3 regions of the Thermostichus sp. OS-CIW-33 genome follow, and region 1 is predicted to be linked to each of the others. Evidence: riboswitches for the same ligand, from Rfam matches in the RefSeq annotation. Region 1 holds a riboswitch; each other region holds the start of a gene.
What was found. A riboswitch is a leader RNA that binds a small molecule or an ion and turns the genes downstream of it on or off. The one in region 1 is predicted to bind cobalamin.
Positions count from the first base shown of each region.

Region 1 (5,643 bases):
CCGGTGGAAGATGCTTTTAAGATGCTCATTTCCGGCGGCATTGTCACCCCTGAGAGTTTTGAAGCGGGGCTGCAGCGGCGAGAAGGAGCTTTGGCCGTGACCATGCCCAGTTTGCGGGAGCTGGTGGAGCAGGAGCGGGTGGCAGGATCCCCCAGGGCTGACTCGGTGGGCTCTGAGGTAGGTTTTGAGACTGAAGGGATCCCTTAATCCTGCTTTCCTGTCCCTGCAGAAGGGCCGGGCTGCCAGAGCTGGTATTCTTTGGCCTGTTCCAAGCGCACATAAAAAGGCCGCATTTGCCGATCCAATGCCTCCACTTGCTCGGAGGGAAAGGCCTTCCAGTCAGCACGGTTGGCCCAGCGGAGGATGAGGTGGACAAGTTCGGGATTCTCTTGATCCAGCCAAACTTCTTTGCCCAGAAAACCCGGATGCCGGCGCAGGGCGGATCCCCAAACCCGCTCGTCTTGCTCAAGAAAGGTTGCTTGCCCACCGGGAGGAACCCGGAAGCAGAGATGTTCAATAGCGATAGGGCCGGGCGGGCTGGGGCAGGTCGACATAGGAGCAGAGGCGGCAAAGTTAAAGATGGGCCCTCTCAAGACTCCAGGGGGGAAGCAGTCAATCGTTGCAGGGTGGGAATGAAGTCGGGGTAGGAGATGCGGGCACAGTCGGCTCCTCTGAGGAGGGTGGATCCCTGCGCTCCTAGAGCTGCCACCATCAGGCTCATGGCGATGCGGTGATCCTCGTGGCTGTCGACCTCGGCCCCGTGAAGAGGGATCCCTCCCTTGATTTCCAGGCCATCAGGATATTCAGTGACCTGGGCTCCCATGCGGCTCAGCTCTTGGGCTATGGCAGCCAGACGGTCGCTTTCTTTGACCCGCAGCTCTGCGGCATCGCGAATCACGGTGATCCCCTCGGCAAAGGCCGCCGCCACCGCCAAAACCGGGATCTCGTCGATCAGGGTGGGGATGAGATCGCCGGCGATGGTGCAGCCGCGCAAGCGGGCCGAACGCACCCGCAGATCTCCCAGGGGCTCGCCGGCCATTTCCCGGAGGTTCTCAATTTGGATGTCAGCCCCCATCTCCTGCAACACCCGTAGTGCACCGGTACGGGTGGGGTTGAGGCCCACATCCCTTAGCAGCAATTCGCTCTCGGGCACAATGGAGGCGGCCACCAGCCAAAAGGCTGCCGAGCTGATATCTCCCGGCACCTGAACTTTTTGGCCCACCAGGCGGGATCCGCCCACCACGGCCACGGTTTTTGTTTCCGGATCCACCTGAATGTTGGCCCCGAAGGCCCGCAACATCCGTTCCGAGTGGTCCCGAGAGAGAGCCGGCTCGGTGACTTGGGTGGTGCCTTCCGCCAGCAGACCCGCCAGCAAGAGGCAGGATTTTACCTGCGCTGAAGCCACCGGGGAGCGGTAGTGAATGCCCTTGAGGGATCCCCCTTGTACGGCCAAAGGTGCCAACGTCCCACCGGCCCGTCCCCAAATGCTGGCCCCCATCTGCCGCAGCGGTCCTACCACCCGCCCCATGGGCCGCGAGCGCAGGGAGCGATCGCCGGTGACGGCAAAAAAGCGCCCGGCCTGGCCAGCCAGGATCCCCAGCATCAGGCGCAAGGTGGTGCCGGAGTTACCTGCATCCAACACGTCTGCCGGTTCTTGCAGCTGGCCCAGGCCAACTCCCCGAATGCGAACACACTCGCTGTTGAGCTCCGAAATATCTGCCCCCAGCGCCCGAAAACAGGCTGCCGTACTGCGGGGATCCTCTCCCAGCAACAGCCCTTGGATGGTGGTTTCTCCTTCGGCCAGGGATCCCAGCATCAGGGCGCGGTGGGAAATGGACTTGTCACCGGGGATGCTCACTTGGCCGCGCAGGCCCTTGGCCGGCGAGAGGGTCAAGATATCAGCAGCAGAAGAGTGAGTCAACACAGCAACCCTGACGGCAGACTAGGCAAAAGCGGGAGCAGTCTCATCATACTCAGAGCGGGACTCGCGCCCCAGAGATTTTGCCGGGGATCCCAAGACAGCCTGTCTTTTGACGGCCACCCCTCTTTTCTCAGAGGATCACCTTAACAACATGGATTCCTCGGTCGGGGCCTGGCCTCGGCCTTTTTTTTGCAGATACTGAACTTTGTAGCAGCAGAAATAGAACCCCCGCAGACCGTGCTTGGCAAGGTGTATCAACACGACTCTGTTTTGACCGAGGAGGTGATGGCCTACCTGCAACCCCAGGGGGGCGGCACTTTTCTGGATGTGACGTTGGGAGGGGGTGGGCACAGCTTGGCGCTGCTGCGGGGGGGAGCTGCCCGAGTGGTGGGGTTGGATCGGGATCCGGCGGCTCTACAGGCGGCGCAAGCGCGTTTTGCAGCAGAAGGGATCCCCAGTAGTCGCATCCAACTGTGGCACCTCAATTTTGCCGATTTCGATCTGCAGCAGCACGGCTTTCGGGATGAGCAGGGGCAGGGGATCCCCTTCGATGGCATCGTGGCCGACTTGGGGGTGAGTTCGCCGCAACTGGACTGTCCTGAGCGGGGATTTAGCTTTCGCGGGGAGGGGCCGCTGGATATGCGCATGGATCCCAGTACAGCTCAGGAGACTGCCGCCGATTGGGTTAATCATCGCCCGGTCGAAGAGTTGATCGAGATTTTCACCCGTTACGGCGAAGAGCGATTTGCCCGCCGCATCGCCCATCACATCGAGCAGGCTCGTCCCCTCGCCACAACCACTCAGTTGGCCCAGGTGGTTTGGCAGGCAGTACCTCCGGCAGCTCGGCGAGGCCGCATTCACCCGGCCACTCGGGTCTTTCAGGCGTTGCGCATTGCCGTGAACCGAGAACTGGAGGCTTTAGAAACCTTGCTGGCCCAAGCCCCCACTTGGTTGAAACCCGGCGGCAGGTTGGCCGTGATCAGCTTCCATAGCCTTGAAGATCGCTTGGTGAAATGGGCCTTCCGCAGGGATCCTCGTTGGCAGGTGCTCACCCCCAAGCCCTTGTCCCCTTCCGAACTGGAACGGCAACGCAATCCACGGGCCCGCTCTGCCAAACTGCGAGTGGCTGCCCGCAGCAGTCAGATGTAGGTTTAGGTTGGTTCTCCCGCTCTCAAGAGATCGGCTACCGTGAAGCGGACGGCTAGCCCGCCGAGACCAGGAATCGGGAGAAGGGGGTTGCTGTTGGGGGGCGCGGGGAACTAGGGTGAAGCGGAACCGGCAGTCCTGCACCGTCGGATCCCTTGGTGTGTGTGAGGTTAAGCCCTATGGTTAGCCAGCCTTTGAACGCAGGTCTTGATCGTCCCAAGAGCCCTCGTCGCCACAGACAGCCTTCTGCTCTGAGCCGACCCCTCTCCGGTACAGTTCAAGCCAGCCGCACCCAGCCTTTGGATTTGAAGTTGAAATCAGCCCATCCTCGCAGCCAGCATCTTGCTTGGGCAGAACACCTAGCCTGGTGGAAGCAAATCTCCACAGGGATGGCTATCCTCTCCGGCGTTTCAGTGTTGAGCCTTTACAGTTGGACTGTGCATACCCAAAGCCGGTGGAGCCAGCGTTACCAGGTGTGGCAGCAGATGCAGCGCAACGAACGACAGTTTCTGCTGACTCAAGAATCCATTGCCAATTCTCTGCGGGAAATCGCCGACCGCTCCGAAATGGTGCCGCTGGTACCGGATCGGATGATTGAGGTGCCAATTGCCTCTCCCAGCCAAGTTGAGCCGGATCCAGCCCACCAGGCAACGGCTTTGCCAGAAAGAGCGCTCCGCGCCGCTCACGCGACCGAAAAAGCCCCTCTTTTCTATCCGGTTGGGTACTAATTCATACGGATCCTGCCCATGACGGCTAGGCCAGCGTCCCCATCTTGCTTTCCCAAAAGCTGTGGGTCTTGTGAAGTCTCAGCGTATCTCTGTTCTCTAAAAGGCTAAGGGATCCCTGGGCCTCGCGATCTGGAGTAGCAGCGGGCTATCCTTCAACTGCTTACAAAGCAGTGAAGAAATCTGGCCTAAATGGGATGTGGCCCATCCGAAGCCCTGGGATTGCCGTTGGGATCCCGTTCACCCCTGGGGATGACATCCCCCCTGGCAGGATAGGAACTCCAGAGCAGGGGATGTATGATGCCTAGCACGGCTTTTTCGGAGCAATCGCAGAGAAAGCTGTACCGACAGGTTGTCCTGGGGATCAGCCAGGGCATGTAAAGGGGAAAGTCCGGTGCAAATCCGGCGCTGTGCCGCAACTGTGATGGGCTTGGGCTAGACCTATGCCCTCAGTCAGGATGCCCGCCTGCGGTTCTGGCTCGTCTTTCTTCCGCGTCGCACGGAATCAGGAGCTTCAAGAAAGAAAATGAATCCCATTCTAGGTCTCAGCCTGGCGCTGGGGGGTCTTGTTTTGGGGATCCCAGCGTGGGCGCAGCCGGCGGCCTCTTCACCTTCAGCTCAAGAGGTGTTGGAAACCGGTGTTAGCGCCGAGATTTTAAATCAACCCGTCACCACACCTTTTCGCCGTCCTGGTTTGCTGCGGGATTCTTCCCGCCCGGTTTACGTCATTACCCGCCAGCAAATTCGAGAGCAAGGGGCAAGAACGGTTCAGGAGGCCCTGCGCTACCTGCCCGGGATCCTCAGCGACGGCACGGCAGGAACCCAGTTGGGAGCCCTTAGCTCCCAGTTTATGCGGGGAGGACGAACGGCCCAGGTTTTGGTGCTCTTGGATGGCCGCCCCATTAACGACCTGGGCTTTTTTGGCGGGTTCGATCTGTCTCAGATCACTACAGATGTGGTCGAGCGTATTGAGATCTCTCCAGGTGGGGGCTCCACCTTATACGGCTCCGATGCCGTTGGCGGGGTCATGAACATCGTAACCCTGGAGCCAAAGCCGGGATCCGAGACCGTGCTGGAAGCGGCTATCGGCAGCTACGGCCTCAACGAGCAAGGGATCCAGAACCGCGGCCAGGTGCAGGATCTGGGCTGGGTGGTCAGCTATCGCCGTCTGCAGAGCAACAACGACTTTCCTTTTGAAATTAGGCGTTTGGGCAAAGCCGGCAGGCGGGAAAACTCGGCGGTGGAGTACCACAACCTACAAGCCAAGCTCACCTGGCAACTGGCAGAAGGCCAAGTCCTAACCGGAAATGCCCTTTATCTCAACAAAGCGTTTCAGGTGCCTGGCAGCACCGAGTTTCCCTCCCCCGATGCAGTGCAAAACACCAACGACCTGCTGTTAGATCTCAGTTGGCTGTGGGATCAAGAGAAGGGATCCCTGCAAGCCAGGGTATTTTTTGACGACCTCAACTATCGCTTCAGCGCCCCACAAAGCCAGGGATCCCGGGATGAGATCCTGCGAACGGGGTGGGGATCCCAACTGCAATACACCTGGAAGGCTGCTGAAAACCTGGAGCTTACTCTAGGAGCAGACTACCGATCCATTTCAGCTCGCAACACCACCTTCTCCTTTGCCAGGGGATCCACCAATGTCAACTACGACAATACCGTGAACCAAGGGGCCCTCTTTGCCCGCCTGGATTACAAGCCACAGCCCAACTTTTATCTCAACTTAGGTGTTCGCCAAGATTCGAGCAATCTGGTCAACGGTTCGGCCACCTCTCCTGCCGCAGGGATCCGCTGGGTTTTGGCAGAAGGCACCACCCTGAGGGCCAATTATGCCGGCAGCTTTCG
Region 1 covers NZ_JBSSCH010000002.1:239,691-245,333, forward strand. Annotated here, with positions in the region: gene ACVWZG_RS02490 (DUF502 domain-containing protein) at 1-207, shown strand, start outside; gene ACVWZG_RS02495 (TIGR03792 family protein) at 204-554, opposite strand; gene aroA (3-phosphoshikimate 1-carboxyvinyltransferase) at 590-1,924, opposite strand; gene rsmH (16S rRNA (cytosine(1402)-N(4))-methyltransferase RsmH) at 2,159-3,070, shown strand; gene ACVWZG_RS02510 (hypothetical protein) at 3,247-3,795, shown strand; cobalamin riboswitch at 4,124-4,276, shown strand; gene ACVWZG_RS02515 (TonB-dependent receptor plug domain-containing protein) at 4,319-5,643, shown strand, end outside.

Region 2 (5,643 bases), on a different contig from region 1:
CGCCACCTGTTGTCATCTCAGTGAATGAAAACCATTTATCAATGGATCTCTGCGAGAACAATTGATCTCTAAGGATTGCTTGGATCGATGAAACGTATTCCTGTGCCGGCTCATATCCACTACGAATTTCTGCTGCGGGTGTTGGAGCGGCAAACCTTTCCGGCAGTAGAGGAACAGGATTTTGGCAACCGAGGCCGCACGCAAGAGCTGATCAACTCCCTGCGCAAAGCCCTCACCCAACAGGTGCAACTGGAGGAAGAGTGGCGACAGCGGGGCTATCAGGTGGACTACCGCTGGAATATGGACGAGCCTCAGCCTCCCTCTTGACCTTCCAGCCCACTGTAAGGTTTAGCATCCTTTCAGTGGCATTGGGGGGGTTTTCCAAGATGCAGGTTGTTTTGACGGTGCCCAAGCTGGCCTGTGGGGCCTGTATAGACACCATTGCGCAAGCGGTGCGGCAACTGGATCCCCAGGCGCAGGTGGAAGGGGATCCCAAAACCAAACAGGTGCGGATTACTTCTGAGCGGCCTGTGGGCGATTTGCGGCAGGCCCTCACCCAGGTGGGATATCCCCCGGCCTAGTCAATTTTGGGCCGGGAACGGTCGGGCGTCTGTTTTGAATTCCTGTACAGATGGCTGCCTTCACCCTTTCGAGGATGGGGAGTAGCCGTTATTGCATCAACTTTATCAACAAGGTGTTGCCATGCCTGCCCCTGAAAAGTCATCGGCTGCATTATCGGCCTCTGCGCCTTCTCCTGAGGGCACTTGGCAGTTGGCCCTGCAAGGGATGAGCTGTGCCTCCTGCGCCCGCAGCATCGAACAGGCCCTCGCTCAGGTGCAGGGAGTATCCTCCGGATCCGTGAATTTTGCCAGCGAGCAGGCCACCGTCAAAGGGGATCCCAGGCTGGTGGATCCGCAGGCGCTGATTCGGGCGGTGGAGCGGGCGGGGTATCGGGCGCGCCTTATCCAGGAGGATTGGCAGCTGGACGATCTGTCGGATCCAGAGCGGATCGCCCAACGGGCCGCAGAACGGGAACTGAAGCTCAAGGTGGCGATAGGGGTGGGCATCAGCACGGTGCTGGTGATCGGATCCCTGCCGATGATGCTGGGGATGGACATCCCGGGCTTTCCCATGTGGCTGCACAATCCTGGGTTGCAGTTGCTGCTGACGGCTCCGGTGCAGTTTTGGGTGGGCAAGCATTTTTATCGAGGCGCTTGGGCCGCTTGGCAACGGCGCTCGGCGGATATGAACACGCTGGTGGTCTTAGGGACGAGCGCGGCTTTCTTCTATTCCATTTTCCCAACGGTTTTCCCCGACTCTTTCCATCGGCAGGGACTGCATCCCGATGTGTATTACGAAGTGTCGGCGGTGGTCACCACCTTGATCCTGGTGGGCAAGTGGATGGAGCAACGGGCCAAAAGGCAAACCTCTGAGGCCATTCGCAAGCTGATCGGGCTGCAACCGAAAACGGCGAGGGTAATCCGCCAGGGGGTGGAGCAGGATGTCCCCATTCGGGAGGTGCAGGTGGGGGATTGGATCCGGGTGCGCCCCGGTGAGAAGGTGCCGGTGGATGGGGTAATCCTAGAGGGATCCTCCACCCTCGACGAGTCGATGGTGACCGGCGAGAGCCTGCCTGTACTCAAGTCGGCGGGGGATGAGGTGATTGGGGCAACGCTGAATCGGACGGGCAGCTTTGTGATGGAAGCGCGGCGGGTGGGCAAAGACACAGTTCTGGCCCAGATCGTGCGCTTGGTGCAGGAAGCTCAGGGATCCAAAGCCCCGATTCAACAGTTGGCGGATCGGGTGACTGCCTGGTTTGTGCCGGCAGTGATCGGGGTGGCAGTTCTAACTTTCGTGCTCTGGTGGGTGCTGGCGGACAACCTGACGCTGGCCTTGGTGAACACGATTGGGGTGCTGATCATCGCCTGCCCTTGTGCGCTGGGGTTGGCAACCCCCACCTCGATCCTGGTGGCCACGGGACGAGGGGCAGAATTGGGGATCCTGGTGAAAAGTGCCGACAGCCTGGAATTGGCCCACGACTTGCGCACGGTGGTCTTGGACAAAACTGGCACCCTGACTGAAGGTCGCCCTACCGTCACCGATATTTGGGCTAATGGCTCCTCTCCCCTGACGGTGTTGCGCCTGGCAGCGGCGGTGGAGCGGCACTCGGAACATCCTTTGGCCCAGGCGGTGGTGCAGAAAGCCGAAGCGGAAAAAATTGCCATCCCTCCTGCCCAGCATTTTCAGGCAAGGATAGGCAGTGGGGCAGAAGCCTGGGTGGAAGACCAGTGGATCCGCATCGGTCGGCTGAGCTGGCTACAGGAGATGGGGATCCCCTGGGATCCCTCTTGGTCAGAGCGGGTTCAGAATTGGGAAAGCCAGGGCAAAACGGTGATCGGCGTAGCCCAATCCCAGAGCCTGGTGGGGCTGTTGGCCATTGCCGATCCGCTCAAACCCACCTCTCCTGAGGCAGTGCAACAGCTGCAACAGATGGGTCTAGAGGTGATCCTGCTAACCGGGGATAACCCCACCACGGCCCAAGCGGTTGCTCGGCAAGCAGGCATTCAGCGGGTAATTGCCCAAGTCCGTCCGGATCAGAAGGCAGCTTACATACGCAGCCTAAGACAACCGCGACGGCGGGTGGCGATGGTGGGAGATGGCATTAACGATGCTCCGGCTCTGGCAGAAGCCGATGTGGGGATCGCCATTGGTACAGGTACGGATGTGGCGATGGCCGCCAGCGATATTACCCTCATGTCGGGAGATCTGCGCGGAGTCGCCACTGCCATTCAACTCAGCCGGGCCACCCTCAACAACATCCGCCAAAACCTCTTCTTCGCCTTTATCTACAACACGCTGGGGATCCCGATTGCCGCTGGGGCGCTCTATCCCTTTACAGGCTGGTTGCTCAACCCTATGCTGGCGGGGGCAGCCATGGCCCTGAGTTCCGTTTCGGTGGTCGCCAATGCCCTGCGCCTGCGACACTTTCAGCCCCCCAGACTAGCGGGCCGGCGTTAGGCCCTCTCCCAGGGGCAAGGGGGATTAGCGCGGCAACAGTTTTGCTGCCCTTTGAGCATGAGTCTGCCGTACCGCTCATGCCTCAGGGCTATCTTCTGGCAGACAAGGACATCCCCCCCAGGGGGCTTGGTGAACGACAAGCGGCAAGCTAACCTAAAAGGCTCAGGCAGACTGGGGAAAGCGCGGTGCAAGTCCGCCACTGTGACGCAACTGTGATGGGATCCCTCCCTCAGCCAGAACACCCACCTGCCGTTGTCCTGTACCCCTTGCGATTCACAAGGAACGGAGTTTTTTGTGTTGAATACCCTCAGTGTTTCCCCTCCGCTTGCGGTTGGGCAGCTTGCTTCTCCTTCATTGCCCCTATTGCTTATCGGCCACGGATCCCGCGACCCCCAAGGGCAGCAAGCCTTTCTGGAGCTAGCCCAGGCTTACCAAGCTCTCACCCCCCATCGACCGGTGATCCCCTGCTTTCTGGAGCTGACCCAGCCAACCATTGCCCAGGGGGTAGAGCAGTGCTTGGCCCAAGGGTGGCAGGAGATCGTGGCCCTGCCGCTGTTGCTGTTTGGGGCCCGCCACAACAAGTTCGATGTGACGATGGAACTGGATCGCCTGCAGGCCCTCTATCCCCAGTTGCGCATTCATTACGGTGGGCCGCTGGGGATCCGCATCGAGATCCTGCAACTGCTGCGAGACCGATTGGCTGCTTTGATGGCCGCCCAACCGCGGCGGATCCCAGAAGCAGAAACCGTGCTCCTGTTTGTGGGTCGCGGCTCCAGCGATCCCGAGGCCAATGCCGAAGCCTGTAAACTGGCCCGGTTGCTTTGGGAAGGATCTGGGTTTGCCGCTGTGGAAACTTGCTTTATCGGCATTACCCATCCCCGCCTGCCCGTGGGATTGGAGCGGGCCTTGTCCTGGCATCCGCGCCGGGTGATCGTGCTGCCCTACTTCCTGTTTACCGGAGTGCTGGTGAAAAAAATTGAGGCGGCAGTGGAACAACAACGACAACGACAGTCGGAAATCGACTGGCTGATGCTGCCGGAATTGGGCCTTGTGGACACGGTGCTGCACAGCCTGCAGCAACTGGAGCAGGAAGCCCTACAGGGCCAAACCCAAATGAACTGCCACCTGTGCAAGTTTCGCCTGGCCGTGAGCGCAGAGGTCAGAGCTGGGCATACCCATCACCATCCTCACGAGCATCATCACCACCATCACGGGCACGGATCCCATCACCACCCTCATTCTCACCATCACCCTCAGCACGGCCACACCCACGCAGCGGCTGGGGATCCCTGGGCCCAATTAGAGGGCTACCACCAACGGGCATGGCAGGTGCCCTAAGAGGGAAACAGAGGCTGCTGGCGGGATAAACTGAGTGCAGACAGGCAATTTTTGAACCTGGTTTTCCCGCTCTAGCGGTTGTGATGACGAAAAAACGATGATGCTCTCCCGCTCCTCTTGGGTTTCAGGTGCCGCTGCCGCGGGGAGCGGGATCTTTGTTTTCGCCCTGGTGGTGGGGCTGCTGGATCAGATCCTGCCCACCCTGCCCAAGGTTTCCCTCTCCCTGGCCGGGATCCCTGGGATCCTGGCTGCCGCTGGGGCCTCCTATGGGGCCTGGCGGGTGGTTCAGATGGGTCTGCAATCGGCTTCCTGGAGCGACTTTCGAGAATCGCTGGTGGCGACCCTATCTCCCTTTGATCCTGCCGACCACGGCGGCGAGCCACGACAACCTAAGGGGGATCCTCGCCCTTGGCAGGTGGCTCAGGAGATCCGGCAAACCCAGCTCCGCCATCAAAAGATCCTTGACCGCATCAAGCAGCGGGTGAAAGCCGAAATCCAGACCTGTGAACGCGCCCAAGCCCAACTGCGCAGCGAGCAGCAACGGTCTCGAGTCCTGCAGGCCCAAGCCCAACAGTTACAACAGCATCTGCAAAACCTACAAACATCTTCCCCTTCTCCAAGCTCCGAGTCGACCAAACCCACGCCAGAGCAAGCGCTGCGCCAAAAGCTCCGCCAACTTCAATCCCAGGTCACCACCCTGAAAATAGAATTGGAACGCCAAAGGACCCAACTGCAACACGCAGAAGCAGAGCGGGCTCAACTCCAGCAGCAGCAGCAAAAACTCAAGCGCATCCTGCAGCGCAAAAAATTGGAAAATCGAGAGTTGCGCTCCCAACAGGCAGAATGGGCCCGGCAACTGGAGCAAACTCAACAGGAGCTGCAAACTTTGCGGGAGTCCTACCGCGCCTTGCAAGTTCTCCAGGAAATAGGCTTCACCCTAACCCAAAACCTATCTCACGAAAGGGCGGAAACGGAGTCCTCTGGATCCTCCGACTAGCCGACCCGCTTTAGAACAAATACACTCCCCTCGCTGCCCCGACCCAGCCGCAAGTCTTCATCTAAATAGGTGATATCCAGCCAACCCGTTGGCTCGCGGCGGCGGATATCGATTTGAATAGCCGGGATTCGCTCCGGAGCCTGCTCGAGCAAATCGAGAAAGCTCTCGATCTCGTAGCTCATCAAAGCTTGGGATCCGAACACCAATCGCTCGAAAATCACCCTCACCCGACGCTCCGATTCGGGGTAAAAGCGCGCTGATACAGCCAAGACTCCCCGTGGCATCCAAGC
Region 2 covers NZ_JBSSCH010000009.1:36,297-41,939, forward strand. Annotated here, with positions in the region: gene trpC (indole-3-glycerol phosphate synthase TrpC) at 1-24, shown strand, start outside; gene ACVWZG_RS08380 (DUF5340 domain-containing protein) at 88-327, shown strand; gene ACVWZG_RS08385 (heavy-metal-associated domain-containing protein) at 387-581, shown strand; gene ACVWZG_RS08390 (heavy metal translocating P-type ATPase) at 703-3,018, shown strand; cobalamin riboswitch at 3,147-3,282, shown strand; gene ACVWZG_RS08395 (sirohydrochlorin chelatase) at 3,313-4,356, shown strand; gene ACVWZG_RS08400 (SPFH domain-containing protein) at 4,454-5,353, shown strand; gene ACVWZG_RS08405 (PAP/fibrillin family protein) at 5,350-5,643, opposite strand, start outside.
Region 2: it holds a riboswitch for cobalamin, as region 1 does, so the genes downstream of both, ACVWZG_RS08395 (sirohydrochlorin chelatase) here and ACVWZG_RS02515 (TonB-dependent receptor plug domain-containing protein) in region 1, are expected to answer to the same signal.

Region 3 (5,643 bases), on a different contig from region 1:
GCCGGGGAATATCAACACGGGGAAAGGACCAGTTGAGCATAGTCACTGGCCCCGTGAGCATGCCTTTCACCGGCTTTTGGGTGTGGGACTGGGCTACTTGGAATTCCCGCACTGTCATGGGTTGGGGGCGAACCACGTCGCCGTAGAGAATGGGAGGGCGCACGCAGCGGCTGCCGTAACTCTGCACCCAGCCGTGTTCAGTGAAGGCAAAGCCTTCCAGCTTCTGGGCAAAGTACTCCACCATGTCGGTGCGCTCAAATTCCCCATGCACCAACACATCCAGGCCAATCTCTTCTTGAATGCGGATGCACTTGGCAATCTCAGCGTCAATGGCTGCTTCGTACTCCGCCTGCGAAACCTCCCCTCTTTTGTACTTAGCTCGCCACTGCCGCACCTCTGGAGTTTGGGGGAAGGAGCCAATGGTGGTGGTGGGCAAAGGTGGTAGCTGAACCTGCCGACTTAGGCGCTGCTCGTAGGGCAGGAATCGCTCGAAGTCCTGGAGCTTGAGGTTGGCCAAAGCCTGGCGCACTTGGGGGTTGGGGGGGCTAAACTGCGCAAAGCTCTGCCATTGCTGCTGGATTTCCGCCTGCTGGGCAGCAGTGTCTTCGCCGTTGAGGGCTCGCGCCAGGAGAGCTACTTCGGCCAGCTTCTGTTCGGCAAAGCTGAGGATATTTCTGAGGGGTTCCGGCAACTGGGCTTCCAGAGCAGCGTCGTGGGGCACAAATTGCAACGAAGCGGAAGGCTGCACCCGTAGGTTGGGAGCTACCCCCTGCAGCTCCCGCAGGCTGGCCAAGACGGTCTCAGGCTGAACCTTCCAGACATTCCGAGCGTCCACTACGCCAGCACCTAGGATCTGGTCAGCCGGAAAGCCATAGGTTCTTACCAGATCCAGGGTGTGGCCACGGGTAAAGTCAAGGCTAATGCCGGCCACCGGCAGTTGCACCACCCAGGGGTAAGTCTCCCCCAGGTCATCGAAGTAGGTGACCAAGTGGACAGGGATCCCGGCGGTTGCCAACTGGCGGTAGCTCATTTCCACAGCTTCCCGCAGGCCACTTCCCTGGCTGGTAACCAAAATGGGATCGTGAATCTGGACTTCTGGGATCCCCAGCTGTTTTAACTCCTGGAGGAGATCCCGGTACAGAGGAAGGAGCTTTTCCAAGTCCGCCCGCAGATCCCCAGATCGCTGGCTAAGGCAGAGCAAAGTCACTGGACTGAGGACAACGGGGCTGGTGCGCTCCCCTAGGATCCCTTGGGCCCGCCGAACTCTTTCCAAAAAATCCCCAAAGTTAGGACTGGGATCGGCTTCCGGCTCAATTTCGGGTACCAAGTAGTGGTAGTTGGTGTCAAACCACTTGGTCATTTCCAAAGCCGGCAGGCCCTCCCGCCCCCGCGCCATGGCAAAGTAGCGGTCTAAACCCGACAGACCTCGGAACCGAGAGGGGATCAGCCCCAGCCAGGTGGCCCAGTCCAGTACATGGTCGTAGAGAGTCTGATCCCCTACCGCAATGTGATCAATCCCAGCTTGTAGCTGAGTCTGCCAGGCTTGAGTCTCCAAATCCCAAAAGGTAGCCAGCAGAGCCTCTGACCCTAGGGCACCACTCCAAAAGCCTTCCAAAGCTTTTTTGAGCTCGCGGCGCTTGCCCATGCGGGCATACCCCAATGTCATGGTTTGTGCAGTCATGTTGTGTGCCATCCCAAATACTGAGTTTTCTAATTTTCCTGCGTTCAATTCGCCCTCAACTGGGATCCCGCCCGCCAAGGAAGAAACCGGCTGTTCCTCTCTTGCCTCTGGAACCCCAACAAAACACTGCCTTTTGCGCAAAAAAGATACTCAACGCAGCCAGCGATCGCAGTGGCTACTTGCCAGCCTACCAATTGAAGTCAGGAAGCCTGACATCTCACTCTTTCCTTCGCGTAGGCGGGCTGTAGATCTTGATAGATCTTGGTGCAACAGCACCCAAAATTTACTCTCTCCCGGCCAACTGGCTCAGAGTCTTGCTTGGGTTCTTGGACTTATTTCTACTGCTGAGGAGTACCGAAAGCTTGTGGGAGCAACGCCGGGAAAATGCTCAGGATAACGAAAGCAGAAACGAGCTAAAGCCAAGACAGTTACCATCTGTACCTCGCAGATGTTGTGAAGTTTAGAAAAACCATCGGCGGGCATTCTGACTGACACGGTTTTGGGGGACAAGATCTGGATCGGCAGCGAATGACTCTAGAGATTTGCTGCAGAACTTCTCCTAAACCGGATCACAGCTGCGGGACAGCGGCAGATTCTCACTGCTCTTTCCCCGTTTCCTCTGGCGGCTGATCCCCGTCAGAACCGATAGCTGAGCTACATCGTATCACGGAGTTCAGAGACGGGAGTAGAGTGCTTCAATCATCACCAAGCCAGCAGCCTTTGGAGCTACCAGACCTCACCTTTCACCCAGCGGTCTTGCAGGAAGTCATCGGAATCCTCTAAGCATCCTCCCCCCCTGCATTGCTCTCAAGTAGAACTTGGGGAAGTCGTAGGGCTGATGGCTCCCTCTGGTTTTGGCAAAACTACTCTGGCCAAGTTGCTGGCGGGCTACCTTACCCCCAGCCAAGGTCGGGTGAGTGTGACAGGGCAGCCTTTGCCTCGGCGAGGGTACTGTCCAGTGCAGCTTGTCTTTCAACATCCAGAGCAGGCCGTTAACCCCCACTGGCGCATAGCTCAGGTCTTGCGGGAAGGGCCTCCTCCCCAGCCAGAGGTTCTCCACACCTTAGGCATTTCCCCCAGTTGGCTCAACCGCTATCGCCATGAGCTAAGCGGGGGAGAATTGCAGCGGGTTGTCATCGCCCGGGTTCTCAACCCACAAACTCGCTATTTGAACTCGCTATTTGATTGCAGATGAGATGACAGCCATGCTCGACGCCAATACCCAAGCCCTGATCTGGCAAGCTGTCTTGGCCTATGGGCGGGCACATCAGATGGGGCTTTTGGTCATCAGTCATGATCGCTTTCTCCTGGAACGGCTCTGCAGCCGCTACGTCATCATGACCAGCCACGACCCTTACCTGGTGAAGCGGGCCGGCCACCGGGTGGTGCGCATGGAGGGAGGGCGCCTGTATGATCTGCGCTGAGGGCTGCCGGGATCCCTATTTTGCTCTCCACAGGCTCTGTTGAGCTCCAGGGGGCAAGGGTCTGAGCCCATTGATTGTTGGATGGAGAACAGCATGCAATCTCTCTCCCGATTTCTCAATAAAATCCGCTATCTCCTACAGGAGACTTTTTTGGGGTTGCGGCGGGGGGGCTGGCTGAACTGGGCCGCTGTGAGCACCCTGCTGGTGTTGCTGTTCTTGGTGGGGATCGGCGTTGAGCTGTCCTGGGGCGTGGATGCCACGGTGCAGTCGCTGGGAGGACAACTGGAGATCTCCGTCTACCTGGAGCCGGAACGGCAGGGGGTGGAGCTGCAACCTCAGGTCGCCCAACTGCCTCATGTGGCCGAGGTGAAGGTCATCACCAAAGACCAGGCTTGGCGCAACCTTTTGCTGGAAATGGGGATCCAAGACGAGGCGGCCATGGAAACCCAGTTGGGGGAGAACCCCTTGGTGGATGCTCTGCGGGTTAAGGCGGATTCCACCGAAGCCTTGGGGGAAGTGGCGGAGCAGATTCGCCAACTGGAAGGGGTGGATGAGGTCTACTACGGCGACCGCATTGTGGAGCAACTGGCCCAGCTCCAGGACATGCTACGGCTGGGATCCCTGACCATTACCGGCGTGTTGGCCCTGACAGCGGTGGCGGTCATCACCACCACCATTCGCCTCATCGTCATGGCGCGGCGGCGGGAGATCGAGGTGATGCAATTGGTGGGGGCGACGGCAGCCTGGATTTACTTGCCCTTTATTTTGCAAGGGTGCCTGTTTGGGGTGATCAGCGCAGTGGGAGCTTGGGGATTGATCTTGGGATCCCAGCAGTTGCTGCAGGAGCTGCTGGAGCAGTTGATTGCCTTGCCCTTCCTCAAGGTGATGCAGGCAGATCGCAGCCAACTGGAGTTTTGGCTCTTGCCGTCGATGTTGTTGGGGATGGGGGTTTTTCTGGGCACCACCAGCAGCTTGATCGCGGTGCGCAAGTCGGCAGGGCGATGAGCTGGAGGCGATGCTGAGGAAAGCCCTGGATATTCCAATCTGAGGATCGCCATAGGATAAGATGATGGACTCTACTTCCCTGGCTTTCCAAGATCTGGCCGCCATGAACCCATTGCCTCCTCCCGCCCACCCTTACCAATTCCGCGCTTTGGGCCTAGTTAAGGGATCCCTGAGATCGATCCCCAAGACTTATGCGCAGGCAACCTTGGTTGCCTCTGACGGAGCAGAATATCCGGCTACCCCCGGACGCGCCGAGCTTCTCGGCCCCTTCGAGCACTGCATCAAGAGCGGCCATACCTACTGGTACTACGTGCAGCCGCAGCCGCGTTCAGGGGGGGCTTTGGGCTTGAGCATCATCCGCATCCTGGCCCTGCCGGAAGAGGAGCAAGACCCAGAGTGGGAAGAAGAACCGTTTTTGCCTGCCCCTGAGGACACAGAGGAAGGCTTTAACATCCGCGGCATTGTCGAGCCCCACGATGGCTTTGTTGAGGTGACTGTGCGGCGCAAGCCCCAGGGAACCAAGCAATTTGCTCCTCTGCAATTGCGCTTGGAAGGGTTCTTGCCCGGAGCTGTGGCGGGCGAGTTTTGGGATCTGTTGGCAGAGCGAGAGGGCAACAAACTGCTGTTGGTGGATGGTACCCGCCTGTTGACCGCAGTAGCCTAGCTATCTGGATTGGCCCTGCTTGAGAACCTTAAAATAAACCAAAGAGCTTCCCAACCGATGGTGTCTGCTGCCGGCTTGTCCCAACGGGTCGCCCATCTATCCCCTTCCCCCACGCTATCCATTTCGGCTCTGGCTAAAGCCATGCAGGCAGAGGGGCTGGATGTGTGTAGCTTGAGCGCAGGCGAGCCGGATTTCGATACACCTGACCACATTCGGGCCGCGGCCATCCGTGCTCTGGAAGATGGCAAAACCCGCTACGGCCCCACCGCTGGGATCCCCGCCCTTCGCCAAGCAGTGGCCGATAAGCTGCGGCAGGAAAACGGCCTGGAGTTCAGCCACGACCAAATCCTGATCAGCAACGGCGGCAAGCAAACCCTGTTTAACCTGGCCATGGTGCTGCTGGATCCCGGCGATGAAGTGATCCTGCCTGTTCCCTACTGGGTCAGCTACCCCGAAATTGCCATTTTGGCAGGGGCAAAGGTTGTGCAGGTGCAGACGGAAGAGGCCCAGGGGTTCAAGCTCACCGCCGCCCAACTGCGCCAGGCCCTCACCCCCCGCAGCAAGCTGCTGATTCTCAACTCGCCGGCCAACCCCACCGGAGCCGTTTACCACCAGCACGAGCTGGCAGCTCTGGCAGAGGTGATCCTCTCCGCCCCCCATCTGTACGTGATCTGCGACGAGATCTACGAAAAGCTGGTTTATGGACAAGCCCGCCACATCAGCCTGGGATCCCTTTGCCCTGACTTGATGCCGCGCCTGATTCTCAGCAGTGGCTTTGCCAAAGCCTACGCCATGACCGGCTGGCGGGTGGGCTACTTGGCCGGGCCCAAGCCCATCATTGAGGCGGCCATCAACCTGCAAAGCCACAG
Region 3 covers NZ_JBSSCH010000010.1:15,368-21,010, reverse strand. Annotated here, with positions in the region: gene metE (5-methyltetrahydropteroyltriglutamate--homocysteine S-methyltransferase) at 1-1,681, opposite strand, end outside; cobalamin riboswitch at 2,139-2,343, opposite strand; partial or broken gene ACVWZG_RS09025 (ABC transporter ATP-binding protein) at 2,490-3,105, shown strand; gene ACVWZG_RS09020 (cell division protein FtsX) at 3,199-4,110, shown strand; gene ACVWZG_RS09015 (hypothetical protein) at 4,172-4,774, shown strand; gene ACVWZG_RS09010 (pyridoxal phosphate-dependent aminotransferase) at 4,832-5,643, shown strand, end outside.
Region 3: it holds a riboswitch for cobalamin, as region 1 does, so the genes downstream of both, metE (5-methyltetrahydropteroyltriglutamate--homocysteine S-methyltransferase) here and ACVWZG_RS02515 (TonB-dependent receptor plug domain-containing protein) in region 1, are expected to answer to the same signal.